Regions from separate parts of the Streptomyces sp. NPDC039430 genome, predicted to be linked through region 4. Evidence: riboswitches for the same ligand, from Rfam matches in the RefSeq annotation. Region 4 holds a riboswitch; each other region holds the start of a gene.
The links. A riboswitch is a leader RNA that binds a small molecule or an ion and turns the genes downstream of it on or off. The one in region 4 is predicted to bind cyclic di-AMP.
Positions count from the first base shown of each region.

Region 1 (7,070 bases), on a different contig from region 4:
TCGATGGTCTCGAAGGCCGCCGCGAGGTACTCGGCGCGAGCGTCGAAGAGCGGACTGAGGAGCTCCATCACCTCCGAGGACATCCCGGCGGACGAGCTGTCGCTGCGGCGGATCGGGTAGCGGCGGCTCGGGTCGTTCGACTTGAGGTAGTCGGCCTCGATCGCCTCGGGCTCCACCCCGACGGCGAGCAGGGACACCGCGATGGAGAGCCCCGCCCGGTCCTTGCCCGCCGCGCAGTGCATGAGCGCGGGGACGCTGTCCTCGGCGAGCGAGTGCAGGACGCGGCTGTGCTCGGCGGTGCGTTCCGTGATGATCGTCCGGTACGAGTCGATCATCCGGTTCGCCGCCTTGCCGTCCGAGAGGAGCGAGCGCAGCTGGTCGAGATCGCCGTCCCGCACCATCAGCCAGAACTCGGCGCCGTCCGCCGGATCGGTGAGCGGCAGGTTCACATTGCGTACGCCGGGCAGCTCCACGTCCGCGCCGTCGAGCTTCAGATCGGCGCCGTTGCGGAAGTCGAAGATGGTGTGCAGGCCGAGGGAGGTGAGGAAGGCGGCGTCGGCCGGGGTGGCGTTGGCGAGATGCCCGCTGCGGAAGAGCCTGCCGTGGGCCACCCGCCGGCCGTCCGTGGTCGGCAGCCCGCCCACGTCGCGGAAGTTGCGCACGCCGGACAACTCGGGCTCTGTCGACGGGACCTGCGGCAGCTGCTGCGTCACGGCGTGCTCCTCCGTGTCTGCCGTCGGCGCGGCTCGCCGACGATGTCGATTCCCGACCCTACGACATTTGTTCCTCAGGCAACCTGTAGCAATCAGCCCAGCGCCCGAGGGGGCAGAAGCGCATTATTCGGACACGCTGTGCCGGTGAATATCGCCCACATGCCCATCTGTCCGGAATGGGTGATTCCGTATAACCTGCCCCGGTCGCGGGGGAGATGGGCTCGGGGCCGTGAGCAGGATCATATCCGTGACGTTGCGTGGTGGTATCGGGAAGGGGAATTGCTCCCCCGTAAGGAAATTGGAGACCGGAATCCACACAGGGTGACCGGATAACCCGGGCGATATCCGGAACGGGTGCGACCGCGGGAATACGGCATCTTGTTCCGGCCGTCCGGCTCGCTTACCTTCAGCCTCAATCCGAGCGGATCGCCGAATCCTGCCGCCGCTTGGAATTCGCATCCATCCATCAACGCGTGGCAGGAGCGGGGGACCCAGGTAGTACGCCGGTCCGGAACTCCGGACGGCTTGGGGTGAAGTCGCGCACCACGCGCGGCCGGGCAGCTCCAGCCCGAACCCGACAGCTCACCTCGCAGGCGCCGGAGAGGAATTCGCCATGCCCGCGAAGGGTAAGCACCGCCGTCCCAAGACCAATCCCATCTCGCGCGGATTCATCGCCGCCGGCACGGGTGGCGCGGCCATCGCGCTTCCGCTCATCGGCGCCACCGGCGCGCACGCCGCGGAGAAGGCCGCTCCCGCGACCGCCCCGCAGGCCGCTGTTCCCGCCTCGGCGCACACGGCCCAGAATCTGTCCGGCGCCCAGCAGCGGGCCGAGACGAAGCAGGCCGCCGTCCGGGCCGCCGCCACCAAGGTCGCGAGGACCTACACCGTGGTCGCCGGGGACTATCTCTCGAAGATCGCCGTCGAGCACCATGTCCGCGGCGGCTGGCACAAGCTGTACCAGGACAACCGCGAGGCCGTCGGCGACAACCCGTCGCTGATCCACCCGGGCCTCAAGCTGACCCTCGGCGCGAGGGCCGCGGCGAGTTCCCCGTCCGAGGCTCCGGCGGAGCCCTCCAGCTCCTCGGCCGACACCGCCTCCTCGCCCGCCGACACCGCCGATTCCTCCTCGGCCGACTCCGCCACCGCGTCGTCCGGCGACACCGCGTCCGGCGACTCGTCGTCGAGCGGCTCGACGGACGAGTCCGCCGCCTCGGCCGCCGAACAGGCCCCCGCCGCCGACACCGCGGAGCCGAGCACCGGTTCCGGCTTCACCGCGCCGGTCGACGGACCCACCTCCACGCCGTACCGCGCCTCCGGCTCCAGCTGGTCCAGCGGCTACCACACCGGTGTCGACTTCTCGGCGTCCTCGGGCACCCCCGTCAAGGCGGTCGGCGACGGCACGGTCGTGACGGCCGGCTGGGGCGGCTCGTACGGCAACCAGATCGTCATCCAGCACAGCGACGGCATGTACTCGCAGTACGGCCACCTGTCGTCCCTGGAGGTCTCCGCGGGCGACACCGTCAGCGCGGGCCAGCAGATCGGACTCTCCGGTTCCACGGGCAATTCCACCGGACCGCACCTGCACTTCGAGATCCGCACCGGCCCCGAGTACGGCTCGGACGTCGACCCGGTCGCCTACCTCCGGGAGCACGGCGTCAACCTCTGACCCGTCAGATCACCTCGGCCCATTCCGCTGCCCGGCACTTTCCGTGCCGGGCAGCGGAGGTTTGCGGCTATTCCCGCTTGGCCGAATCTTGACCGATGGCATATCTCACCCGGCGTCAACCCCTCCTTACGGTCGCGTAGGTCACATATGCCGGTGAATGATGTGGTGCTGTGGCAGACGATTCGAGATCAAGAAGAAATGGCGTACTCGGGTCCTACGCGGCGATCGGCGACAGCTTCACCGAGGGGGTGGGTGATCCGGGCCCCGACGGGACATATGTCGGCTGGGCGGACCGGTTCGCGGTCCTGCTCGCCGACCAACTGGCGGTCTCGGGTGCGACGGAGAACACCGCCCACGGCCATTTCCGGTACGCCAATCTCGCCGTACGCGGCCGGCTCCTCGACCAGATCGTCGACGAACAGATACCGCGCGCGAAGGAACTCGCCCCGGATCTGGTGACGTTCTGCGCCGGCGGCAATGACATCATCCGGCCCGGCACCGACCCCGACGATGTCGCCGAACGTTTCGAGCGGGCCGTCGCCGATCTCTCCGGCGCAGTCGGCACGGTCATGGTGACCACCGGCTTCGACACCCGGGGCGTGCCCGTGCTGCGCCATCTGCGCGGCAAGATCGCCACGTACACCGCCCATGTGCGGGCCATCGCGGACCGCTACGACTGCCCGGTGCTCGATCTCTGGTCGCTCAAGTCCGTCCAGGACAGGCGCGCCTGGGACGGCGACCGGCTGCATCTGTCACCCGAGGGGCACACCCGCGTCGCGTTGCGCGCCGCGCAGGTGCTCGGCCTCGATGTGCCCGCGGACCCGGATCAGCCATGGCCGCCACAGCCCCCGCGCGGAACGCTGGAGGTGCGGCGCGACAACATCCACTGGGCGCGCGAGTATCTGGTGCCGTGGATCGGGCGACGGCTGCGCGGCGAGTCGTCCGGCGATCATGTCGAGGCGAAACGCCCCGACCTTCTGCCCCTCAAACACTGATCCGCGGAGACTCCCCAGCCGTGGTGGGTCCGGCCGGTCGTATCCCCGCCGGGATCCGCTCCAGCACCCCTCCGGCGAAGACGTCGTACAACGGCAGCGTCTCCAGATGTACATAGCCGATATGGCAGTCGCACACCGCCAGCGGGCACGCCCGCGGAGCCAGCGCCCGCCGGTAGGACCCGTCGTAGAGATTGCCGAGCTCGGCGCGGACGAAGTGGCAGCGCCGCACCGTCCCCTCGCCGTCCACCGAGATCACCGACTCGCCCGTACGGCAGGGCAGACCGGCCGAGCGGTGCGGGCTGCGGCTGTAGGGGAAGAGCGGATCGAGAGCCGTCCAGCGGTCGGCCTCCTCGTCCGTATAGCCGTGCCCCTCGGCCGCGTTGATCCAGAGATACACCTCCTGGGGCAGGTCCGCGCGCAGCCGGCGGGCATGCTCCAGATGGTCCGGAAGGCCGACGACCCCCACACTGAACCGGATCGACCGGTCCGCCAGCTCATGGGTCTTCGCGAGAAAGCGGTCGTAGGGCGTCTGGCCCGGGTGGTACGTACACCACAGGGCGAGCTTCGCGGGATCGGCGTCCGCCAGCCAGTCCGTGCGGCAGCTGAGATTCGTCTGGATCGCCACGCGGCCGATGTGCGGCAGCCCGGACAGCTCGGTGAGGGCGCGCCGGTACCAGGACCGCACCAGCCCCTCGCCCCACGGGGTGAACAGCACCGACAGCCTGTCCTCCCGCTGCTCCGACGCCCAGGCGGTGAAGCGCTCCAGGGCGGCCCGGTCCGCGCGCAGTTGGTCCCGGCTGTCGCGGCGCTTGGCGAACGGGCAGTACGGGCAGTCGTAGTCGCAGGAGGCGAGCGGGCCGCGGTAGAGGATCGTCAGGTCCATGGACCTCACTTCCTCTCGTACGCGGCCATCGCGGCGCGTACGGCGGGGGAGAAGAGCGCCGGGCCCAGCGCGTCCGAGTACGCGAGCCCCTCGGGGGAGAGGCGCAGCAGACCGGCCGGCGCGCTCTGGTCGAGCCAGCCGGCGGACGCGAACCGGGCCAGCTCGACCGGGAAGTCCTCGGCTGGGCCGGAGCCGAACCGCTCGCGGTAGCCCGCCTCCGCCATCCCGCCGGCCTGGAGGAGGGACTGGAGGAGATGACGGCGGCGCGCCTCGTCCTCGTCGATCCGCCGGCCGACCTCCGCGCGGGAGAAGTCCTCCGTCGCCGTATAGCTGTCGATGATGCCGCGTATCTCACGCATGTCGACCGCGTAGTCGAACGAGTAGTGGAGCGCGGAGGTGTAGGAGCGGGCCCCGCAGCCCAGACCGATCATCCCGTCGGTCTGGCACGCGTAGTCGTCCGCGCCGGTGGCCTCGAACGGAACGTCCGGGCGGCGGAACATCCGCATCGACGTCTGCTCGTAGCCGTGGGCGAGCAGCTGGTCGCGGCCCTGCCGGTAGAGGCGCAGCCGCTGCTCGTCCCAGGCGGCGTCACCGCCGGCGCCGAGCCGGTCGAGGCCGGTGAGCGGCCGTACGTACAGAGGGTAGAGATACAGCTCCTCGGGCCGCCAGGCGAGCGCGGCGTCCAGGGAGTGGCGCCAGCTCGTCTCCGTCTGGCCGTCGATGCCGTAGATCAGGTCGATGTTCAGGACGGGGATCCGGGCGTCCCTGATGCGGCCGAGCGCGGCCTCGACCTCGGCGCGGCGCTGCGGGCGTACGGCGGCCTTCGCCTCCGTGTCGACGAAACTCTGGACGCCGATGCTCAGTCGCGTGGCACCCCGCTCGGCGAGCACCGCCAGCCGGTCGGCGGTGGCCGTGGCGGGGGAGGTCTCCACCGAGAGCGGGACGGCCCGCAGATCGGCCCCCATCCGCTTCTCCGCGATGTCGCAGAGCCGGTCCAGCTCGTCGGCGTCCAGATAGGTGGGCGTACCGCCGCCGAAGGCCGCCGTGGCGAACCGTACGGTGCCGGCGCCGGTTTCCGGGGCGGCTTCCGCCTCCGCCAGGGCGTCGCGCACGGCTGTCGCCTGCCGGTCGAGCGCGTCGAGATAGCGCGTCGTCAGCCCGTCGGGGGCGCCGATCCGGGTGAAGAGGTTACAGAAGCCGCAGCGGACCTCGCAGAACGGTATGTGCAGATAGAGGGAGAGCGCGTCCTTGCGTTCACCGGCCCACAGCCCGCGCAGCGCCGGACGGTCCTCCAGCGGGCGGTAGGCGGTCTTGTGCGGATAGGCGTAGACGTAATTCTCGTAGGGACGAGATGCGAGGGTGGTGCTCATCGGGCTGTCCCGCTCTCCAGGAGGAAATGGGCGTACGGCACGGTCCAGACCACCTCATGGCCCAGACGGTGGCCGGTCCAGCCGTCGTCGCCGTAGGCGGTGCCATGGTCGGAACAGACGATCGTGAAGCAGCGCCGACGGCTGCTCGCGGCGGCGAAGAGCCGGCCGACATGGCGGTCGACATACTCCAGCGCGGCGGCGTGCGTGGCCCGCGAGTCGCCCGCCTCCCGGGTGGCACCGGGCAGATGGAACCAGTTGGGCTGATGCAGCGCCGCCACATTGACGAACAGGAACAGCCGCCGGCCGGGCCCCAGCCCGGCGACGACCTTCTCCGCGCGGTCGACCTGCGACGCGAAGGAAGTGGGCGAGGCCACGCCGAACTCCGGCTCCCAGTGGCTCTCCTGGAACATCCCGGGCAGTACGGAGCCGAGCGCGCCCTGTTTGTTGAAGAAGCCGACCCCGCCCAGGCACACCGTGCGGTACCCGGCCGCGGCGAGGCCCGAGACCAGATCGGGTGTGTCATAGACAAAGGTCCGGTCTGCCGTGGTCTCGCTGCCGCCGAAGCGCGCGGCGAACAGCCGTGGATGCGGACCCGGAGCGGCGGGGGTGGGCAGAAATCCGGCGAAGATCGCCTGATGCGAGGCGTAGGTGAAGCTTCCCGGGGCATGCCGCTTCTCCCAGCGGCCGTCCGGGAGATGCCGGGCGAGATGCGGAATGCGGCCCGCGGCGGCCAGTTCCTCCGCGACATCGAAGCGCAGCGTGTCGAGGGTGACGAGCAGAAGGTCGTCCCGCCCGACGACCTCGTTCATGTCGGGGTTCCGCACACCGGCTCCTCGGTCGTCCGGCGGGTCGCACGCCTCGGCAGGGCGGCGAGCTGCGCCGCGTACGTGTCCAGGCCCTCGGCGCCGCGGCCCGGCAGTCCCGTGAGACCGGGCAGCAGATCACCGAAGGCGTTGACCTCGCCCACGGCGTACCGTCGCCAGCTCGGGGCGGGCAGCAGATCGACGCCCACGCAGTGGGTCAGGGGGAAGCAGTCGGCCGCCGCTTCACCGAGGGCGAGAGCCGTGGAGAGGCTGCCGCCGGACGCCTTGATCACGGCGCGGGCCGCGTCGAGATCGCCGCGCTTCCCGCCCAGGTGGAGATTTGTCATGGGGGAGCGGCTGGTCCGTACGACCACGTGCGTGGCACGGCCCGCGACGACCACCACCCGCAGATCGGCCGACCTGCCGTCCAGGACGCCCTTCGGCACCCACTGCTCGATGTGCAGTCCGTCGGGCGCGAGGGTGTCGATGATCGCGGCCACGTCGCGCTCGCTGGTGTAGTCCCGGACCCGCAGGGAGTTGAAGAGCCGGCCCGCGCCGCCCCGCTCGACGGAGGTGAGGGCACGCACCCGGCCGGGGCCCGCCCTCTCGACGGCGAGGACACCCGAGGCCGACGAGCCGT
Region 1 covers NZ_JBVKAK010000011.1:35,774-42,843, reverse strand. Annotated here, with positions in the region: gene ACZ7LS_RS25885 (tyrosine-protein phosphatase) at 1-713, opposite strand, end outside; cyclic di-AMP (ydaO/yuaA leader) riboswitch at 1,158-1,322, shown strand; gene ACZ7LS_RS25880 (M23 family metallopeptidase) at 1,327-2,379, shown strand; gene ACZ7LS_RS25875 (SGNH/GDSL hydrolase family protein) at 2,550-3,374, shown strand; gene ACZ7LS_RS25870 (STM4011 family radical SAM protein) at 3,364-4,257, opposite strand; gene ACZ7LS_RS25865 (STM4012 family radical SAM protein) at 4,263-5,627, opposite strand; gene ACZ7LS_RS25860 (STM4013/SEN3800 family hydrolase) at 5,624-6,436, opposite strand; gene ACZ7LS_RS25855 (STM4014 family protein) at 6,433-7,070, opposite strand, start outside.
Region 1: linked by a shared signal. The riboswitch ahead of ACZ7LS_RS25880 (M23 family metallopeptidase) and the one ahead of ACZ7LS_RS22440 (M23 family metallopeptidase) in region 4 are both predicted to bind cyclic di-AMP.

Region 2 (7,070 bases), on a different contig from region 4:
CGGCGGCTCCGGTGACGGCGATGTGAACCGTGACGACACCCGGCCCACCAAGCGGTGAGCGAGCGACACGTGACGGGGGCCGGCCCGGAGGGGCTGGCCTCCCGGCTCATGGACATGAAGGTCCTCGCGGACATGAAGGTCCTCGCGTCCGACTGGCTCCCGGCATACCGGGCCGTACCCAGAGAAGCGTTCGTTCCGGACCTGATCTGGCCAGGTGTGACCGACGGTACCGGAGGCGCTGACGCCATCGACCGCCGCACGGCCCCTGAAGCCTGGTTCCGGGCTGTCTACTCGGACGTGTCCCTCACCACTCAGTGGGACGACGGGGAGCACACCGGGAAACGCCGGGGAAAGAACCCGACCTGCTCCAACTCTCAGCCTTCCATGGTGTTCTCCATGCTGACGGCTCTGGACGTGCGGCCGGAGTCCGCCGTCCTGGAGGTGGGAACCGGTACCGGCTGGAACGCGGGCCTGCTGTCCGAGCGGGTCGGCTCCGACAACGTGGTGACCGTGGAGTGCGACCCGCGAAGCGCGCTCACCGCCCACGCTCGGCTGGATGCCGCCGGATACAGCCCGGTGGCCGTCGTCGGGGACGGCTCCCTGGGCTGGCCGGCACGTGCTCCGTATGACCGGGTGCTCATCACGGCCTCGCTCCGGGAGATCCCGGCGGAGATCATCGGACAGACCGAGCCCGGTGGGCTCATCGTTTGCCCGTACGCCACGGAGTACGGCGGGGAGGCCGTCGTCCGGCTCACTGTCCAGGAGGACGGCGGCGCCGGCGGTCCGTTCATCGGGCCGTCCGCGTTCATGCGCCTCCGCCGGCAACGTGCGTTCCGGACTGACACGCGGGAGTACCTGCGCAGGCCCTGGCCGGCCGGTGGACGCCGTACGGAGACGGCGCTCTCCCCGGAAGCCGTGAGCGACTGGCTCCCGATGTTCGCCATCGGACTCCAGACACGGGGGATGTTCCCCTGGGCTCAGCACTACGCGGACGGTTCCTACACGCTGTGGCTCCGCGACACGGCCGTGACGTCGTGGGCCACAGCCGACTACGAACCGGGGAGGGACACCTTCGAGGTCTACCAGGGCGGACCACGTGATCTGTGGAGCGAGCTCACCGCCGTGTACGTCTGGTGGGACGGCCGGGGGCGCCCGGGGTTCGAGCAGTTCGGACTGACTCTGGAACCGGACGGTACGCCGTGGGCGTGGCTCGACTCCCCGGAGCATCCGGTCCCCGCCGTCGGATAGCCCACGCGCTCTACCGCGACCGGCCCGCCGTCCTCTCACCCCACCACGGTGGGCGGGCCCGCCCCTCCGGGCGGCCGGCAGAGGGAAGCGGGGGAACTGGACGGGGCCGGGGTAAAAGGGGACGGCTACTGTCGGGGGATGCCGCACCAGCCCGCCTCCGCACCTTCCGCCCCGCCCGCTCCCGAGCTGTTCACCTGGGAGTTCGCCACCGATCCCTATCCCGCTTACGCCTGGCTGCGCGAGCACTCGCCCGTGCACAGGACCACGCTGCCCAGTGGGGTCGAGGCATGGCTCGTGACGCGGTACGCGGATGCCCGGCAGGCCCTCGCCGACGCGCGGCTGTCCAAGAACCCCACGCATCACGCCGAGCCGGCCCACGCCAAGGGGAAGACGGGCATTCCCGGCGAGCGCAAGGCGGAGCTGATGACACATCTGCTCAATATCGATCCGCCCGATCACACCCGGCTGCGGCGGCTGGTGTCGAAGGCGTTCACGCCCCGCCGCGTGGCCGAATTCGCGCCGCGCGTGCAGGAGTTGACCGACCGGCTCATCGACGACTTCGCCGCGAAGGGCGAGGCGGACCTGATCCATGACTTCGCGTTCCCGCTCCCCATCTACGCGATCTGCGATCTGCTCGGGGTGCCGCGCGAGGACCAGGACGACTTCCGCGACTGGGCGGGCATGATGCTGCGGCATTCAAAACCAGGCCACACGGGCGGGCCACGGGGCGGAGTCGGGCGCTCCGTCAAGAAGATGCGGGGCTATCTCGCCGACCTCATCCACCGCAAGAGGGCGGACCGCGGTGATGATCTGATCTCCGGACTCATCCGGGCCGGCGACCACGGGGAACATCTCACCGAGAACGAGGCCGCGGCGATGGCCTTCATCATCCTCTTCGCCGGTTTCGAGACGACCGTGAACCTCATCGGCAACGGCATGTTCGCGCTGCTGCGTCACCCCGAGCAGCGCGCGCTGCTCCAGCGCTCGCTCGGAGCGGGGGAGACCGGCCTGCTCGCGACGGGGGTCGAGGAACTGCTCCGCTACGACGGCCCCGTGGAGCTGGCGACCTGGCGCTTCGCGACCGAGCCGCTGACGCTCGGCGGACAGCGGATCGCGGCGGGCGATCCGGTGCTCGTCGTCCTCGCCGCCGCCGACCGCGACCCCGAGCGCTTCACGGATCCGGACACCCTCGACCTCTCCCGGCGTGACAATCAGCACCTGGGCTACGGACACGGCATCCACTACTGCCTCGGCGCGCCGCTCGCCCGAGTGGAGGGGCAGACCGCGCTCGCCACCCTGCTGACCCGGCTGCCCGATGTGCGGCTTGCGGGAGATCCTGCCGATTTGCGGTGGCGCGGAGGGCTCATCATGCGTGGATTGCGCACGCTTCCGGTGCAGTTCACGCCATTGTCCGGCTGAAAGTTTACTGACGACCCGTCAAGACTGTGACTTTCACGTGATCTCCGCTGCATCGACTTGTGACAGCAGTTCGAGTACCGCTACGTTCTCGAAAACTCAGCCGCCACACGCAGTAGTCGAAACATCAGTCACACGGAAGGCAATCGCATGCGCTCCGGGAACGGCCGACACCGTCGACCTCGCCAGGCCCCCGCTCTGATCGTCGCGGCAGGGGTGACCGGCTCCGCGATCGCCATTCCGCTGCTCGGTGCCACCAGCGCCGGCGCGGCGGACGCCTCCACCTGGGACCGCGTCGCCGAGTGCGAGAGCGGCGGCATGTGGAGCGCCGACCTCCGCAACGGCTACTACGGCGGACTCCAGATCTCCCAGGAGACCTGGGACGACTTCGGCGGCGCGGAGTACGCGGCCAGTGCCGACCTCGCCAGCAGATCGCAGCAGATCGCGATAGCCGAGAAGATCCTCGACGCGCAGGGCCCGAAGGCATGGGCCAGCTGCGCCGCGATCTCCGGGCTGACGGCGGGCAGCGCCGCGCCGGGCGTGGACCCCGGTGCGGCGCCCGAGGCGGAACGGGAGACGGCGCCCGCGTCGTCCGGGACCCCCAAGCCCTCCGGCACGTCAGGGAAGACCGGGACGTCAGGGAAGACCGGGACGTCCGAGCCGTCCGAGCCGTCCGGATCCTCCGACGCGTCGGACAAGGCCGGGGGCTCCCCGTCGGATGCCTCCCCGGGCACGTCCTCGTCCACCCCGGACGCGACCGCCCCTGACGGCACGACGCCCGCCCCCTCCGAGTCCTCCGGCGCCTCAGGCGCCGCCCGTGACGCGGAGGCAGGGGGCAGCGCCAACGGCAAGCACCGTGGCGACGCCTCTCCGGAGGACTCCGTACCGGGCAATTCGGGTGAAGAGCGCGAATCCGGCCGTCATGCCTCGCGAGGTGACGGATCGGCACGTCACGCGGGCGGCGCGGCGGACGGAACGGACGGCGCGGACGCGGTGGATGGTCAGTACACCGTCCGCGCCGGCGACTGCCTCTGGCTCATCGCCGACGAGCGCGAGGTGCCCGGCGGATGGTCCGCGCTCTACGAGGCGAACAAGGACACCGTCGGCGCCGACCCCGACTTGATCCTTCCTGGCCAGACCCTTGATCTGGGCGTGAAGTAGAGGCAGTTAGAGACTCTATGTCCGCTTCTGTGAAAGTGAGACAAGGGTCTCTTCGCCGCAACTGGGGCCAATTGCTCAACGGGTCGCGCCGTTTCGTCTCCCACCTGCGCAAATGAGGTCGCCCCAGGGGGAGGTAAGGGCGATTTTTCCTTGATGTGCTTCTTTGAACAACGGGCAGACCTGTGATTACGGTCTGAACCGCTCGCACCGCGGGCCCCGTCGACCGTCACGCCGAATCCTGCCGTCGGTCGGGGGGAGTAACCGACGCGTCATGCGCCGTAGGCAGGAGCGGGGGACCCAAAGGTTCGCGCCGGGCTCCGGCCGTCGAGAGACGGCCGAGGACCGGCTTGGGGTGAAGCCTTGTGCGCCAGAGCACAAGGCCGGGCAACTCACTTGGCCCGAACCCGACAGCTGACCTCGTAGGCGTCGGTGAGGAGATGTTCCATGCTGCTGCGTTCCAGCAAGGCCAAGCACCGCCGCCCGTCGAAGGCCGCCCGCTACGCCACGCTCGCCGGCGTCACCGGTGCCGCCGTCGCCGCCCCGCTGCTCGGCGCGACCTCGGCCACCGCCGCGACCGCCTCCGAGTGGGACAAGGTCGCGCAGTGCGAGTCCGGGGGCAACTGGTCCATCAACACCGAGAACGGCTTCTACGGCGGCCTCCAGTTCACGCCGTCCACCTGGGCGGCCTACGGCGGTACCGCGTACGCCGCCCGCGCCGACCTGGCCAGCAAGTCCCAGCAGATAGCCGTCGCCGAGAAGGTCCTCGCCGGCCAGGGCAAGGGCGCGTGGCCGAACTGCGGCGTGGGCCTGTCCAGCGCCGCGTACGACGGTGGCTCGGCCGACCGGAGCACCCAGCAGCAGTCGCAGCCCAAGCAGCGGTCGCAGCAGCAGACCCAGCCGAAGCAGCAGTCGCAGCCGCAGCAGCGGGAGAGCGCGGAGACCACGCGCGGTGCCGCCCAGCCCGCCTCGCGCGGCGAGAGCCGTCCCACCACGATCAAGAAGGGCGACGGCGAGTACAAGGTCGAGTCCGGCGACACCCTCTCCAAGATCGCCAAGGCGGAGAAGGTCAAGGGTGGCTGGAAGAAGCTGTTCGACCTGAACAAGGACATCGTCAGCGACGCCGACGTGATCTACCCGGGCCAGCAGCTCCACCTGAGCTGACCCCACCGGGGCCTCCCACCGGGGCCTCCCCCCCCGGGGGCCCACTCGGGGATCCCGGGGTCGGCCCCCGGGATGGTCCCGGGGTCGGCCCCCGGGACCCACCAGGGAACCCGGGGATGTCCCGAGGCCGGCCCCGGGAACCAGGGAACCCGCGCCCCCGCGAAGGGCCCCTGGCCCCACCCGAGACCACCCCGGCCGGGCGCGTAATCCCCCGTACGCGCCGGGCCGGGGTTTCGGCTGTGGCCCGCCCGCGGGCGGGCCACGGCTCCCGCCGGCTCCCGCGGTGCGGGAATCGGGCCTCATTTCGTCTTAGGTTCGTCTTAGGTGGCGGGCACCGGCCGACCGATGACCCCGCGCCGGATAGTCTCGTGTCGCAAGGCCAATGAGACCCTGCACTCCAAGCGTCACATCCCAGAAGGAGATGCTCGTGCCGTCCATCGACGTCGTCGTAGCCCGGGAAATCCTCGACTCCCGAGGCAACCCCACGGTCGAGGTCGAGGTCGGCCTCGACGACGGCAGCACGGGTCGTGCTGCTGTCCCCTCCGGTGCCTCCACCGGTGCGTTCGAGGCCCTTGAGCTCCGCGACGGTGACCAGAACCGCTACCAGGGCAAGGGTGTCGAGAAGGCCGTCCTCGCCGTCATCGAGCAGATCGGCCCGGAGCTGGTCGGGTACGACGCCACCGAGCAGCGCCTGATCGACCAGGCGATGTTCGACCTGGACGCCACCCCGGACAAGTCGTCGCTCGGCGCCAACGCCATCCTCGGCGTCTCCCTCGCCGTCGCGCACGCCGCCTCCGAGGCCTCGGACCTCCCGCTCTTCCGCTACCTCGGCGGCCCGAACGCGCACCTGCTGCCCGTTCCGATGATGAACATCCTGAACGGCGGCTCGCACGCCGACTCCAATGTCGACATCCAGGAATTCATGATCGCCCCGATCGGCGCGGAGTCCTTCTCCGAGGCCCTGCGCTGGGGTGCCGAGGTCTACCACACGCTCAAGAAGGTCCTGAAGCAGAAGGGCCTCTCCACCGGCCTCGGCGACGAGGGCGGCTTCGCGCCGAACCTGGAGTCGAACCGCGCCGCGCTCGACCTCATCCTCGAAGCGATCAAGGAGGCCGGTTACGTCCCCGGCCGCGACATCGCGCTCGCGCTCGACGTCGCCGCGTCCGAGTTCTACAAGGACGGCTCGTACGAGTTCGAGGGCAAGTCCCGCTCGGCCGCCGAGCTGACCGAGTACTACGAGGAGCTCGTCGCCGCGTACCCGCTCGTCTCCATCGAGGACCCGCTCTTCGAGGACGACTGGGCCGGCTGGAAGGTCCTCACGGACAAGCTCGGCTCCAAGGTCCAGATCGTCGGCGACGACCTGTTCGTCACCAACCCGGAGCGCCTCGCCCGCGGCATCGAGGAGGGCTCGGCCAACGCCCTGCTCGTCAAGGTCAACCAGATCGGTTCGCTGACCGAGACCCTGGACGCCGTCGAGCTGGCCCAGCGCAACGGCTTCAAGTGCATGATGTCCCACCGCTCCGGTGAGACCGAGGACGTCACCATCGCCGACCTCGCCGTCGCCACCAACTGCGGCCAGATCAAGACCGGCGCCCCGGCCCGCTCCGAGCGCGTCGCCAAGTACAACCAGCTGCTGCGCATCGAGGAGATCCTCGACGACGCGGCGGTGTACGCGGGCCGCAGCGCGTTCCCGCGGTTCCGTTCCGCCTGATCCTGTTCCTCTGGATATGAGGGCGAGGGGCGGCTCCGCCCGTCGTCCGTACGTCCCCGGTCGCGGTCCCGTACCGTGTCCGGGGACGTACGTACAACAGGGGACGTAACAGGGGAGGCGAGCCATGGCCGGGAACCGGGACCGGTTCTCCACCGCGACCAGGCTGCGACTGCTCGGCGAGCAGACGGCCGCCCGGGTCTACCGCTCGCAGAACCGCAGGCAGGACCGCCGCTCCCGGCTCACCGGCCGGGCCGCCTTCCTCGCCCTGGTCGTGTGCACACTGGTGGTGGCGCTCGCGTATCCGATGCGGCAGTACGTGTCGCAGCGGAACGAGATCGCCGACCAGGAGCGGCTGGCCCGCGAGGCGAAGCAG
Region 2 covers NZ_JBVKAK010000015.1:51,214-58,283, forward strand. Annotated here, with positions in the region: gene ACZ7LS_RS29230 (hypothetical protein) at 1-58, shown strand, start outside; gene ACZ7LS_RS29235 (methyltransferase domain-containing protein) at 55-1,248, shown strand; gene ACZ7LS_RS29240 (cytochrome P450 family protein) at 1,387-2,667, shown strand; gene ACZ7LS_RS29245 (transglycosylase family protein) at 2,815-3,825, shown strand; cyclic di-AMP (ydaO/yuaA leader) riboswitch at 4,090-4,266, shown strand; gene ACZ7LS_RS29250 (transglycosylase family protein) at 4,276-4,986, shown strand; gene eno (phosphopyruvate hydratase) at 5,408-6,697, shown strand; gene ACZ7LS_RS29260 (FtsB family cell division protein) at 6,822-7,070, shown strand, end outside.
Region 2: linked by a shared signal. The riboswitch ahead of ACZ7LS_RS29250 (transglycosylase family protein) and the one ahead of ACZ7LS_RS22440 (M23 family metallopeptidase) in region 4 are both predicted to bind cyclic di-AMP.

Region 3 (7,070 bases), on a different contig from region 4:
TGCCAGGCGGCGGCACGGAGGTCGAGCTGGAGATGGAACGGGCAGACTGAGTGCGGGTGCCGGGTCCCGGCCCGTGCGAGCGGTCCGCACCAGCGGTTTGTATCAGCGGCGAACGACTAGGGCGAGGGACAGAGACCATGAGCGAGGGCGCACAGGCCGGGGCCACCGGTGCGGAGAGCGGCGGCCCGGCGGGGGACGGCCGGCGCGTACGGGTCGTGCTCGTCGACGACCACCGGATGTTCCGTACCGGAGTGCAGGCCGAGATCGGCCGTACGGAGGAGACGGGCGTCGAGGTCGTCGGCGAGGCCGCCGATGTCGACCAGGCGGTCACCGTCATCACGGCGACCCGCCCCGAGGTCGTACTCCTCGACGTCCACCTTCCGGGCGGCGGTGGCGTGGAGGTGCTGCGCCGCTGCGCGCCGATGATGGGGGCGGTCGAGCATCCCGTGCGCTTCCTGGCGCTGTCGGTCTCGGACGCGGCCGAGGATGTGATCGGGGTCATCAGGGGCGGCGCCCGCGGTTATGTCACCAAGACGATCACCGGCACGGACCTGGTCGACTCGATCTTCCGGGTGCAGGAGGGCGACGCGGTCTTCTCGCCCCGGCTGGCCGGCTTCGTGCTGGACGCGTTCGCCTCGACGGACGCGCCGCCGGTGGACGAGGACCTGGACCGGCTGACGCAGCGCGAGCGCGAGGTGCTGCGGCTCATCGCGCGCGGGTACGCGTACAAGGAGATCGCCAAGCAGCTCTTCATCTCGGTGAAGACCGTGGAGTCCCATGTCTCGGCGGTGCTGAGGAAGCTCCAGCTCTCCAACCGGCACGAGCTGACGCGCTGGGCGACGGCGCGCAGGCTGGTCTGAGCCGCGCGCCGTCCGGTCCGGGACCGCGCGCGGCTGGTCCGAGCCTGCGGGCCGTCCGAGCCTGCGGGTCGTCCGGTCCGCGCGCCGTCCGGTCCGCGAGGGCCACGAGGTTCTACGAGCAGTGCCACTCGGTGACGTACGTCCGGTCCCGGTGCTCCATCACGCCGCGGATGCACTCGCCCGGCGCGGTGTCGAGCCTGCCGGTCTGTTCGGCGCGGCCGCGCCAGGTCTGCTGGGTGCCCAGCCAGCCGGGGAACGCGGTGATCCGGTCGTCCTTGCGCTGGTAGCCGAGGCGTACGGCGACACCGGGCCGGCCCTGGTACTGCTCGTAGCGCACGGTGAACGGTCCCGCGCCGCCCACCGGGCCCTCGATACAGAGCCGGCCGCCGGAGAGATCGCCGCATCCCCGTGGAGTGAGGCCGACCGGCGCCAGGACGAAAAGTGCGCCGACGGCGAGAACCGTTCCTCTGACGGCGTTGGCTCGTCTCACGGCTCCCCCTTCAGGGCAGACGGGATGCTGCGCCCATCGTGACCCGGGGAGGGGCAACCGGCACGCCGGTGTGGGCCGTTCGGCGACTCCGGAGTTGCGGGACTCCGAAGACGGGGCCCAGGTCCTGTCCGGCCGGACAGGACCTAGGCGGGCCTGCTGGCCCCGGCGAACGGCATCTGGTCGAGCGGCGCCAGCCGGACCGCCGAGCCCGGCCGGGGGGCGTGGATCATCTGCCCGCCGCCGACATAGATCCCCACATGGCTGACGCCGGAGAAGAAGAACACCAGGTCACCGGGGGCGAGATCGCCGCGTGAGACCCGCTGCCCGGTGTTGATCTGGGTGTAGCTGGTGCGGGGGAGGGAGACACCCGCGGCGCGCCAGGCGGCCTGGGTGAGCCCGGAGCAGTCGAAGGCACCGGGTCCGGTCGCGCCCCAGACGTACGGCTTGCCGAGCGCCCCGTAGGCGTAGGCGACGGCCGCGGCGGCACGGGCGTTCGGCGCCCGCACCGCGCCGGGCGCCGGGGACGCGGCGCCCCGCCGCTCCTGGCCGTCCTGCTGGTCGTACTGGGCGCGCTGTGGCGCGGTGAGGCGGTCGAGCAGCCGCTGGGCGGAGCCGATCTTCTCCTGGATGGCGGACTTGTGCCGGGCCAGCTCGGACTGGGTGGCCCTCAGCTCCGTGAGCCGGCCGTCGGCGCGGGCGCGCAGTTCGGCGATTCGGGCGAGTTCCTTGCGGATCGCGGTGATCCTGGCGGCCTGCCGGGAACCGGCCCGTTCGGCGAGCGAGGCCCCTTCCAGGTACTCCTCGGGCGAGGAGCTGAGCGCGAGCTGTACGGCGGGGTCGAGGCCGCCGGCCCGGTACTGCGCGGAGGCGATCGAACCGAGCGCGTTGCGCGCGTTGTTGAGCCGTTCCGTCCTGCGCGTGGCCTCGTCCCGCAGATGCGTGAGCGCGGTACGGGCCTTGTCCGCCTTCACCTTCGTCCCGTTGTACCGCTCGGTGGCGGTCTCGGCCTGCGCGTACAGCCCGTCGACCTTGGCCTTGACCTGGGCCGGGGTGAGCTGGGGCTCGGCGTGCGCGGGGCCGTCGAGGGCGGTGACGGTCGCGGCCCCGGCGAGTGCGAGGGTGGCGGCGGTTCGGCCGGCGGGGCCGGTGAGCGTGCGCTGTCTGGGCTTTCGGTGCGCTGCCACGGGGGTGGATCCTCTTCCCTAGTCGGTCACGGTGGGTCATGGCCGGTCGCCAGGAGAAGGACGCTAGGGCGCAAGGTCACAGTCCGGCCTCGGCATGGCCGGTATTGGCGAGAGGTGGCAGAACAGGGCCGGATTGTGACCGGCATGATCGCGGCCTCGGCACCCCTTTCCGTCCGGACCCGACCGATATCGGAACAGATCCCCACCTCGCCGCTCGGTGGTGATATGGCCCTCGATAGGGTCCGGGCATGGACGTACTCATCAATGTCTTCGTCGCGCTTCACATCATCGGCATAGCCTCGCTGCTCGGCGGCTTCCTCACGCAGATGAAGTCGATGAGCACGGGGACGGCCCGCTTCAACAAGGCGATGCTGCACGGCGCGCTGACGATGCTCATCACGGGCGTGGCGCTGGTGGGCCTCAACCAGGCCGACGATCAGACGGTGAACAACATCAAGGTCGGCATCAAGCTCGCGGTGCTGGTCGTGATCCTCGCCGTGGTGTACGTGAAGCGCGACGACGAGACCGCCCCGAAGCCGCTGTTCGGCGCGGTCGGCGGGCTGGCGATGGCCAACATCTTCATCGCCACGCTCTGGACCTGACAGGGCCCCGGGGCCGCTGTCAGGCGGGGCGGACGCTTCCGTAGATCGGCATGTAGTAGATCGACTCCTCGCGGACGTTCGCGCCCGGCTTGGGGGCGTGGATCATCATGCCGTCGCCTATGTAGATGCCGACGTGGCTGATGTCGTCGTAGAAGAAGACCAGGTCACCCGGGAGCAGATCCTCGGTCGCGACGCGCGCGCCGGCCTTCACCTGGTCCCAGGTGGTGCGCGGCAGCTCCACGCCCGCCTCCTTCCAGGCGGCCTGGGTGAGGCCGGAGCAGTCGTACGAGCTGGGGCCCGTGGCGCCCCAGACGTACGGCTTGCCCTTCTGGGCGCGGGCGAAGGAGAGGACCTTGGCGGCCTTGGTGGCATAGCTGCCGTCCGAGGCTCCGGTGCCGGTCCCTGTGCCGGTACCGCCCGTACCCGTACCCGTGCCTGAGCCGGTGCCCGAGCCCGTACCGGCCGACGGGGCCTGGGCCTGCCGCTCCTCACGCTTGCGCTCGGCCTCCGCCTTCGCGCGGGCCTCCTGCTTCGCCCGTGCCTCCGCCGTGCGGCGGGCCTCCTCTTCCTTCTTGCGCTCCAGCGCGGCCAGCCGCGCCTTCTCCTCCGTGGTCAGCTTCGACAGCAGCGCACGCGCCGCGCCGAGCTTCTGCTGCACGTTCTGCTTGCTCGTACGCAGCGCGGCCTGCGAGGCGGTGAGCGACTCCAGGTCCTTCGACGCCCGCTGCCGCTGCTTCGCCGCGTCGGCCTGCTGCGTCTGGTAGTCGGTGAGGACGCCGCGCTGACGCTCCGTCAGCCGGTCCGTCACCTGCTTCTGCTCGAAGAACGACTGCGGGCTGTCCGCGAACAGCAGGGCGGCGGTCGGGGTGATCGCGCCTTCCCGGTACTGCGCGGCCGCGAACGAGCCGAGCGTACGCCGGGCCTCGTTCAGTTTGTCCGCGCGCTTGGCGACCTCGTCGAGCACCCGGTCAACCGCGCGCTTCTGCTTCTGCGTGGCTTCTTTCGCCCGGTTGTACTTCTGCGTCTCACTGCCGGCCTGGCGGTACAGATCGTCGACCTTCTTCTGTACCTCCTCCATGGACGGCTTCGGCTCGACGGGCGCGGCGCTCGCGCTCTGCGCCGAGAGCAACGTGACCGAGGCGAGCGCGGCTGTCGTGATCCCGACGGCGGGAGAAGCGGTACGTACGCCGCTGAGGCTGCGCGGCTTGCGATGCGACGCCAAGGTCGGCATCTCCTTCCGTGGACCGCCTACCGGGTTAGCTGTCGGGTTCGGGCGGAACGGAAGGCTGCCCTACGGGCCTTGAGTGAAAGGCCCGATTCACCCCGGTTGTGCACTGTGGGTCCCCGGTTCCGAACTTCCTTCAGGAAAGTCCGAATTCGACGTGGGCCGCCCGCTTGGCGTGGGTCGCCGTTGGGGGTACGGGCTGCCTGATCGAGCACGCTAGCCAAAGTGTGGTGCTGGTGTGAAGGTCGATGGCCGATATGCCCGATACATTTTCGTGACTATTTGCGGGTGCGATGAGTGAAACCGGCTGGTGGGGTCCGTTCGTCACGATGGGTGAGCGGGGAGCCGCCTGTGGTGATGACGACCAGGGCGGGGAATTCCGAAGGCGGGCGCGGGGTGTCAGTGGGGCGGCCTAGACTCGGAAAGCGATGAGCAGCCTCTTTGACGACAGTTTCCTGGCAGACCTCCAGCCCTCCGGCGACGAGCATCCTCCGCCGCCCGAGGACGACGCCGGGCACGCACCGGAGCAGGTGCCCGACGACCTCTTCCAGGGTGCCTACGACGCGCCCCCGGCGCGGGACCAGTACCACCGCGACGGCGCGCCGCGTACGGTCGTGGACCCCGCCGCGCTGCTCGAAGGGCTGAACGAGGAGCAGCGCGCGGCCGTCGTGCACACCGGCTCGCCCCTGCTCATCGTGGCCGGGGCCGGGTCGGGCAAGACCAGGGTGCTGACCCACCGGATCGCGTATCTGCTGGGCACCCGCAGCGTCCACCCCGGTCAGATACTGGCGATCACGTTCACCAACAAGGCCGCGGGCGAGATGAAGGAACGGGTCGGCCAGCTCGTCGGCCCGCGCGCCAACGCCATGTGGGTCATGACGTTCCACAGCGCCTGCGTACGGATCCTGCGGCGCGAGTCGAAGAGGCTCGGCTTCACCTCGTCGTTCTCCATCTACGACGCCGCCGACTCGAAGCGCCTGATGGCCCTGGTCTGCCGCGATCTGGACCTCGACCCCAAGCGGTACCCGCCCAAGTCCTTCAGCGCCAAGATCTCGAATCTGAAGAACGAGCTGATCGACGAGGAGACGTTCGCCGGCCAGGCCGCCGACGGCTTCGAGAAGACGCTCGTCGAGGCGTACCGGATGTACCAGTCGCGGCTGCGCGAGGCCAACGCGCTGGACTTCGACGACATCATCATGACCACCGTCCATCTGCTCCAGGCGTTCCCCGATGTCGCCGAGCACTACCGTCGGCGCTTCCGGCATGTCCTGGTGGACGAGTACCAGGACACCAACCACGCTCAGTACACGCTCGTACGCGAGCTGGTGGGCCCCTCGGGCGAGGAGAACGACCCGGCCGAGCTGTGTGTCGTCGGTGACGCCGACCAGTCGATCTACGCCTTCCGGGGCGCCACGATCCGCAACATCCTCCAGTTCGAGGAGGACTACCCGGACGCGACGACCATTCTGCTGGAGCAGAACTACCGCTCCACGCAGACGATCCTCAGCGCCGCCAACGCGGTCATCGAGCGGAACGAGAGCCGCCGGCCGAAGAATCTGTGGACGAAGGCCGGCGCGGGCGCCCAGATCACCGGCTACGTCGCGGACACGGAGCACGACGAGGCGCAGTTCGTCGCCGACGAGATCGACCGGCTGACGGACGCGGGCGAGGCCAAGGCGGGCGATGTCGCGGTCTTCTACCGTACGAACGCGCAGTCCCGTGTCTTCGAGGAGATCTTCATCCGGGTCGGCCTGCCCTACAAGGTCGTCGGCGGAGTGCGCTTCTACGAGCGCAAGGAGGTCCGCGACGTGCTGGCCTATCTGCGCGTCCTGGCCAACCCGGAGGACAACGTCCCGCTGCGCCGGATCCTGAACGTGCCCAAGCGCGGCATCGGGGACCGCGCGGAGGCGATGATCGACGCGCTCGCGCTGCGCGAGAGGATCACCTTCCCGCAGGCGCTGCGGCGGGTGGACGAGGCGTACGGCATGGCCGCCCGGTCGGCCAACGCCGTCAAGCGGTTCAACACGCTGATGGAGGAGCTGCGTACGGTCGTCGAGTCCGGCGCCGGGCCCGCGACGGTCCTGGAGGCCGTGCTCGAACGGACCGGCTATCTGGCGGAGTTGCAGGCCTCGACCGACCCGCAGGACGAGACGCGGATCGAGAACCTCCAGGAACTGGCCGCGGTGGCGCTGGAGTTCGAGCAGGAGCGCGGCCAGGCCGCCGCGGAGGCAGCGGGCGATGGCGGGGACGGCGGGGACGGCGGGGCTGCTGCCGAAGGCGCGCCCGCGGCCGGTACGGCCGCCACGACCGGCACGCTCGCCGAATTCCTGGAGAAGGTGGCGCTCGTCGCCGACTCCGACCAGATCCCCGACGAGGACGAGGACGGCTCCGGTGTCATCACGCTGATGACGCTGCACACCGCCAAGGGCCTCGAATTCCCCGTCGTGTTCCTGTCGGGCATGGAGGACGGCGTCTTCCCGCACATGCGCGCCCTCGGCCAGACGAAGGAACTGGAGGAGGAGCGGCGGCTGGCGTACGTGGGCATCACGCGCGCCCGCGAGCGCCTCTATCTGACCCGGTCGTCGATGCGGAGCGCGTGGGGCCAGCCCTCGTACAACCCGCCGTCGCGGTTCCTGGAGGAGATCCCCGGACACCACCTGGAGTGGAAGCGGACCGGCGCGCAGATCCCCGCGGGGCCGACGTCCGGGA
Region 3 covers NZ_JBVKAK010000002.1:154,858-161,927, forward strand. Annotated here, with positions in the region: gene ACZ7LS_RS05675 (PspC domain-containing protein) at 1-50, shown strand, start outside; gene ACZ7LS_RS05680 (LuxR C-terminal-related transcriptional regulator) at 138-860, shown strand; gene ACZ7LS_RS05685 (hypothetical protein) at 973-1,350, opposite strand; gene ACZ7LS_RS05690 (C40 family peptidase) at 1,494-2,534, opposite strand; gene ACZ7LS_RS05695 (hypothetical protein) at 2,783-3,136, shown strand; gene ACZ7LS_RS05700 (C40 family peptidase) at 3,156-4,367, opposite strand; cyclic di-AMP (ydaO/yuaA leader) riboswitch at 4,366-4,513, opposite strand; gene ACZ7LS_RS05705 (ATP-dependent DNA helicase) at 4,790-7,070, shown strand, end outside.
Region 3: linked by a shared signal. The riboswitch ahead of ACZ7LS_RS05700 (C40 family peptidase) and the one ahead of ACZ7LS_RS22440 (M23 family metallopeptidase) in region 4 are both predicted to bind cyclic di-AMP.

Region 4 (7,070 bases):
CCACCGTCGGCTGCGCCGCCAGCCAGGCCAGTGCGACGGTCGCGACCTCGGCGCCCCGCGCCCCGGCGATCCGGTCCAGCGCGGTCAGGACCTTGCTGCCCCGCTCGGACTCCAGATACGTGGCCGCGCGGTCGGCGCGGGGACTGTCGACCGTGGTCCCGGGACGGTACTTGCCGGTGAGGAAGCCCGAGGCCAGCGCGAAGTACGGCACGGCCGAGAGGCCGTGACGCCGGACGGTGTCCTGCAGCTCGCCCTCGTACGTGTCCCGCGAGACCAGGTTGTAGTGCGGCTGGAGCGCCACATAGCGGGCCAGCCCCTCGCGCTCCGAGAAGGCGAGCGAGGCGGCCAGCCGCTCCGCGCTGATGTTGGAGGCGCCGAGCGCGCGGACCTTGCCCGCCGTCACCAGCTGGTCGAGGGCGGTGACGATCTCCTCGACCGGGACCTCGGGGTCGTCGAAGTGCGTGTAGTAGAGGTCGATGTAGTCCGTACGGAGCCGACGCAGGGACTCCTCGACGCCGGCCTTGATGGTGGCGGCCCGGAGCCCCTTGTACTGCGGGTGCCCGCCGACCTTGGTCGCGACCAGCACCTCGGAGCGATTGCCGCGCGAGGCGATCCAGTTGCCGATGACGGTCTCGGATTCACCGCCCTTGTGGCCCGGCACCCAGGCGGAGTACAGGTCGGCGGTGTCGATGAAGTTCCCGCCTGCGGCGGCGTACGCGTCGAGGACGGCGAAGGAGGCCGTCTCGTCGGCGGTCCAGCCGAAGACATTGCCGCCGAGGGCGAGCGGGAAGACGTGCAGATCGGAAGAGCCCAGTGGGCGCAGAGCGGTCATAGGCGGCTGCAACTCCCGAAGGGGTCCGCCCTATTCCGCTCCACGCCCCGATAGGGACCGTATGGGGGAATGTCCGCCGAACTCGCGGCCCCACGAAACCGCGGCCCCACGAACCCAACGGGCTCGCGAACCCAACGGGCCCACGAGCCCACAGGCTCGCGGGCCCACAGGCTCGCGGGGGAAGGTCCGTGGAGACGAGGTCTACGGGTTGAGGCCCTTGCCGCGCAGCCAGCTCATCGGGTCGATGCCCGAGCCGCCCGCCGTGTGGACTTCGAGGTGCAGATGGGCGCCGGTCACGTTGCCGGTCGCGCCGACCCTGCCGATGACCTCGCCGGTGCTGACCTTCTGCCCGGCGCTCACGCTGATCGAGGACTGGTGGGCGTACCAGATCTCCGTGCCGTCATCGAGCTCCAGGACCGTGCGGTATCCGTACGAGCCCGACCAGCCGGCCGACTTGACGGTGCCGCTGTGCACGGCCTTGAGCGGGGTGCCCGTCGGCGCGGCGAAGTCCAGGCCGGTGTGCTGGCCGGAGGACCACAGCGAGCCGGCCTGACCGTAGGTCGAGGTGATCGTGTACGAGGAGGTGGGGATCGCGTAGCTGGCGGCCAGCTTGGCCAGCCGCGCCTTCTCCGCCTTGGCCCTGGCCTCGGCCTCGGCCTTCTTCTTCGCCTCTTCGATCTTCTTCTCGGCCTCGGACTGCTGCTTCTTGGCCTCGGCCGCGGCCTTCTCGGCCGCCGCCGACTCCGCGGCCGCCTTCTGCGCCGCGTCGGCCCCGGTCTGCTGCGCCTCGGCCTGCTGGAGGATACGGGCGCGCAGCGCCTCTCCCGCGTCGGTGGCGCCCTGTTCGGTGTCCGAGGCCGTGAGCCCGGCGGTGGTGAGCGGGGCGGCGAGCACCTCGGACTCGGAGTCGTCCGAGGCGAGCGAGCCCATTCCCGGCAGAGACTTGGCGTCCGGAAGATTGTCCGCGATCGCGTCGGGCAGGGATATGGAGACCGCGGGCTTGTCCTGCGCGGTGGCGATGCCGCCCGCGCCGACGGCGGCGATGACGCCCACGCCGAGGACGGTGGAGCTACGGGCCAGTCCGCGCTGCTTGGCGACGCGATGCCGGCCGCGTACGGGCCGTATGGACTCCTCGGTGGGATTCCATTCCCCCCATGCCCTGTCCGGCTCGTCGCCGTGGGAGCGCGTTTCGAAGAGGGCTTCGGGGGCAGGCTTGTTGGACGCCACTGAGGCGTACTCCTTTCCTTCCTTCTCGCCTACCGGGTTAGCTGACGGGTTCGGAGCAGGAAGGTCTCCTACGAGCGCTCCTGCCGCACAAGGCGACAGAAAACACCCGATTCACCCCAATTGGTGGTTCCCCGGTTCCCTTGCGGGATTCGGCGCGTGCGCACGGTGCCATCTCTTACGACGGCTGGGACGACCGCGCTGCGTTATCGAACGTTAATAGAGACCCGGGCCTTATTCCAAGCTGTTCCGGGTGATCGTTAACGACTTCGCATCGGACGTACCGGGACGGAAGGGAACGGAATCGGGCGAGTTGACGGCCCATCAGGGCGGCTCGCATTTCTGACGGTGTGTCAAATGTTATGCGGAGGGATACCTCTCGACTACGGACGGTGGCGAGGGGTCCGGCCGGACGCATCCGTCCGGCGATCCGGCTGACGACGCCGGCTGATGGCTCCGGCCGTCTCACGGCACCAAGGGCATGGTCCTGCGCCGCTCCGGCTCACCCTCCGAGGGCCGGCTGACCGCCAGCAGCGCCATGTCGTCCTGGCTCCCGCCGCCCGTGTGCCGCCGCACATCGTCGATGAGCGCCTGGAGCATCTCGTCGGGCCCCTGGAAGACCCGGCCGTCGAGCCGTTCGCGCGGGACGTAGAAAACCCCGTGGGCATCACGCGCCTCGGTCAGCCCGTCCGTATAGAAGAGCAGCGTCGCGCCTTCCGGATACGCGGCCTGCTCGGCGCGGTCCGGCCACATACCCAGTTCGCTCATCCCGAGCGGCAGCGCGGGGTCGGTCGCGACGAGCATCCGCACCTCGCCGTCGCCGCACACCAGCAGCGGCTCGGGGTGGCCGCGGTTGACCAGCCGCACCACACCCTCGTCGTGCGGGATCTCGGCCAGTACGGCCGTCGTGAACCCCTCGAAGATATCGAGCGCGTCCTGCCGTGTCCCCTCCCGCCGGAGAGCCCGCTCCAGCCGCTGCGCGACCGCCTCCAGCGAACTCTCCTGCTCGGCGGCCTCCCGGAAGGACCCGATGACCACCGCCACCGCTTCGACCGCGTCAAGACCCTTCCCCCGTACATCCCCGACCACCAGCCGCACCCCGTACGGCGTGTCCTGTACGGCGAAGAGGTCCCCGCCGATGAACGCGCCCTCCTGCGCCGCCTCGTACCGCGCGGCGATCCGCAGCCCCCCGATCCGTTCGGCGGGTCTGGGCAGCACCGCGCGCTGGGCGGTCTCGGCGATGATGCGGGCGGAGGCCAGCCGCTCACCGCTGCGCCGTACGACACCGTTGATGTACAGCGCCAGCAGGGACACGACCAGCACCGTCAGCACCTCGCTGATCGACTCCACCTGGAACTGGGTGTCCGCGTGGATGTGCAGCACCACCTCGGCGACCAGCGAGGTGAGGGCGATGACGAGCGTGCCTGCCATCGGATAGAACGGGGCGGCGACCAGCGGAGCCGCGGCGAAGAGGGGGGACGCGGTGACGCGCGTCGGGGTCACGAGGTCGAAGATCACCCCGGCGACGATCACCAGCACGGGCAGCACCCGTACCAGCCTGCGTCCGGTACGGCCGCGTCCCGCGGGATACCGGCCGCCGCCGCGGACGTTGTCACCGGCCGTCCAGAAACCCGTTCCGCGACCTGCCCAGATACCGGCGTCCTCAGCCGCCCGCCGGCCTGTGCCGCCCGTGCCCTTTCCGAGCTTCCTCAGTCTCCACACCAGTGGTCTCCTGCCCGGTCCGCCGACTGCTGCGGACGGTGCCGCGCTCCATCAGGCTGGCCGCTGCCATCCCGGGTGGCGACTCGCCGTCGGCCGAGTGGGCTACGGCGAGCGGCCCCGCCGGCCCGGCCGGTGCTCCGGCGCACCGATCGGCCGACGGCCCCGATCAGTCGGTCGGCTGGCGCCCGGCGTACACCCTCATGGCGTCCCGCACGAGCACAGCCGTACCTTCACCGTACTTGTCATGGTCGACGGGGAGCGCGCGTCATCGAGGCCACGACGGAATCCGGGCCCGGAGCGAGCGGACCGGCAGCCGGTCCGCTCGTACCCGTACCGGCGGCCGGTCCGGGCCCGGGTGGACACGACGAAGGCCCGGATTCACCAGGAATCCGGGCCTTCGTTTTCTTCCAGTAGCGGGGACAGGATTTGAACCTGCGACCTCTGGGTTATGAGCCCAGCGAGCTACCGAGCTGCTCCACCCCGCGCCGTTGAATGCAACTCTACGCCATCCGGAGCAAGATCATCACCACTCGGCGCACGGACGGGCTAGGCGGCCTCGACGACATCGGCACGGACCGCGGCGGCCCACTCCACCAGAAGCCGCTGGTAGCGCTCCTGCTCGGCGGGCGGCAGCGCGCCACCGGCGCGCGCCCACAGGGCACGGATCTCCGCGTTGACGACAGCGGCAGACCTGACAGCGCGTAACGAGTCGCCGTCACCGGAAGCGGGGGAAGAAGTGGACGAGGAAGCGAACATAGGACCAAGGCTACGGCCAGCCACTGACAATCGGCAGAGCGTGTCCCCCTACGCTTACACCGGTGATTGAAACCATCGTGTTCGACGTCGGCGAGACCCTCGTCCGCGACGACCGCTACTGGGCGTCCTGGGCCGACTGGCTGGGCATTCCCCGGCACACCATCTCCGCGCTCGTCGGCGCCGCGACCGTCCAGAACCGGGACCACACCGACGCCCTCCGCCTCATCAAGCCCGGCATGGACGTCGGCGAGGCGTACCGCGCCAGGGAGGCCGCCGGCCGCGGCGACCATCTCGACGAATCCGATCTCTATCCCGATGTACGGCCCGCCCTGGCGAGCCTCCGGGCCCTCGGCGTCCGTGTCGTCCTCGCGGGCAACCAGACCGTCAGGACCGGAGAGCTGCTGCGCGGCCTCGATCTGCCCGTCGATCTCGTCGCCACCTCGGGCGAGTGGGGCGTGGAGAAGCCCTCGCCGGAGTTCTTCGCGCATGTCATCGAGGTGTCCGGCGCGGCGCCCGACAGGACGGTGTACGTGGGCGACCACCCCGCGTACGACCTGTTCCCGGCCAGGGAGGCGGGCCTGCGCGCCGCCCATCTGCGACGCGGCCCGTGGGGCTATCTGTGGGCGGACGATCCGGAGGTGATCGAGGCGGCGGACTGGCGGATCGACAACCTGACGCAGCTGGCCGCCATCGCGGCGGAGCAGAGGGAACGCGCCGACCACACGGAACGGGCGGAACGGGCGGAACAGCAGGGTTGACGGAGCTGACAGGGCTGACAGGGCGGGTGGGGCTGACGGTGCCGACAGGACCGCCAGGCCTCCCTGTGGACAGGGCACCTGTGGGCAGGATCCCTGTGGGCAGGACCTCTGCGGACCGGCGCCACCCCGGCTCACACCACGCTGTACTCGTGCGCGGGACCCCCCTGCCACTCCACCCAGGCGGGGTCGTCCAGCAGTTCCCAGGCGTCCGGCAGCCCCGCCAGGCGCAGGAATTCGATCAGATGGTCGTCGGAGTGGGCGAGCCCCATGATCCGCCCACGGACCGTGACCCGCCGCCCGCCTGTCCCTGACGCCCGGTGGACGACGATCGGTGCATCACTCATAGGCCCAAGAGTGCGTCGATCTCGCCTCGTCCGCAGCCTCTGGGACCCGCTTCTTTTCCGCATGGGCTGTCGGTTGGATCACACCCACGGATCACATCCGCGGATACACCCATGGATCACGGCCGACGATCACGACCACGGACACGATCACGGGTCACGGATCACAGATCGCGACCAGTCGTAGCCCGGGAGGCTCCCCCGTCTCAGCGGAGGAGGGCGAAGACCTCGTCGATCGCGGCGCACGTCCGGTCCGTGTCGTCGTCCGTCACGGCGGCCGAGACGAACCAGCAGGCGAGTCCGTGCGCGTTGGTGTGGATCCCGCGGCGCAGCAGTTCGTGCCGGAAGGTGTCATAGCGCCGCTGGTCGAGACGGAGGGTGTCGCGGTAGTGCCGGGTGGGGGCGCCGTCGTCCGAGAACACCACCTGGAACATCGCGCCGACCCCCTGCACCGCGCACGGGACCCGGTGGTCGGTGGCCGCCCGGCGTACGGCCTCCATGATCCGCTGCCCGGTGTCGTCGATCCTCTTGGTGACGGCCGGGTCGGCGAGCGTGCTGAGCGTGACCAGCGCGGCCGTGGCGCAGAGCGGCGAGGCGTTGTACGTACCCCCGTGCTTGACCCGGCCGGTGGCGAGCGCCGCCATCACCTCATGGCGGCCGGCGAACGCGGCGATGGGCAGGCCGCCGCCCAGGGCCTTCGAGTAGACGGCCAGATCGGGGTCGACGTCGAAGAGCGCCTGCGCGCCCCCCGGGCCGGTACGGAAGCCGGTGCAGACCTCGTCGAAGATCAGGATGATCCCGCGCTCCGTGCACGCGTCGCGCAGCAGCCGCAGATAGCCGGGCGCGGGCATGGTGCAGGCGTTGTTGGCGACGATGGGTTCGCAGATGACGGCCGCGAGCCGGCCGCGATGGGCGTCGAGTACGTCGCGCAGCGCGTCCGGGTCGTTCCAGGGGCAGACGACGACATCGCCGGTGACGCCCTCGGGGATCCCCGGGGAGTGCGGGACGGAGTGCGGGGTGGCGTACGGGCCCGCCGCCGCCTCGGGCGGCCGGTTGGAGATCGCGAGGGTGTCCGACCATCCGTGGTAGTGGCCCTCGAATTTGAGGACCGTGGAGAGTCCGGTGTGGCCGCGGGCGACCCGTACGGCCCCCTGGACCGCCTCCGAGCCGGAGTTGGCGAACCGGACCAGGTCGGCGCAGGGCACCATCGCGCGGATCAGCTCGGCGAGTTCGACCTCGGGCACGTTGCAGGTGCCGAACATGGGGCCGTTGGCGAGGACTCCGGTCAGCGCGTCGGTGAGCGCGGGGTGGGCATGGCCGAGAATGGCGCTTCCGTACGCGGCGAGAAAGTCGATGTACTCGTTTCCGTCCACATCCCGAATGCGGGCCCCGGAACCGCCGTTTATATAGAGCGGGTAGGGATGCGGGCCGGTGGAA
Region 4 covers NZ_JBVKAK010000009.1:21,952-29,021, forward strand. Annotated here, with positions in the region: gene ACZ7LS_RS22435 (aldo/keto reductase) at 1-832, opposite strand, end outside; gene ACZ7LS_RS22440 (M23 family metallopeptidase) at 1,034-2,059, opposite strand; cyclic di-AMP (ydaO/yuaA leader) riboswitch at 2,071-2,224, opposite strand; gene ACZ7LS_RS22445 (PP2C family protein-serine/threonine phosphatase) at 2,522-3,778, opposite strand; tRNA gene ACZ7LS_RS22450 (tRNA-Met) at 4,190-4,263, opposite strand; gene ACZ7LS_RS22455 (hypothetical protein) at 4,325-4,534, opposite strand; gene ACZ7LS_RS22460 (HAD family hydrolase) at 4,600-5,292, shown strand; gene ACZ7LS_RS22465 (hypothetical protein) at 5,424-5,636, opposite strand; gene ACZ7LS_RS22470 (aspartate aminotransferase family protein) at 5,840-7,070, opposite strand, start outside.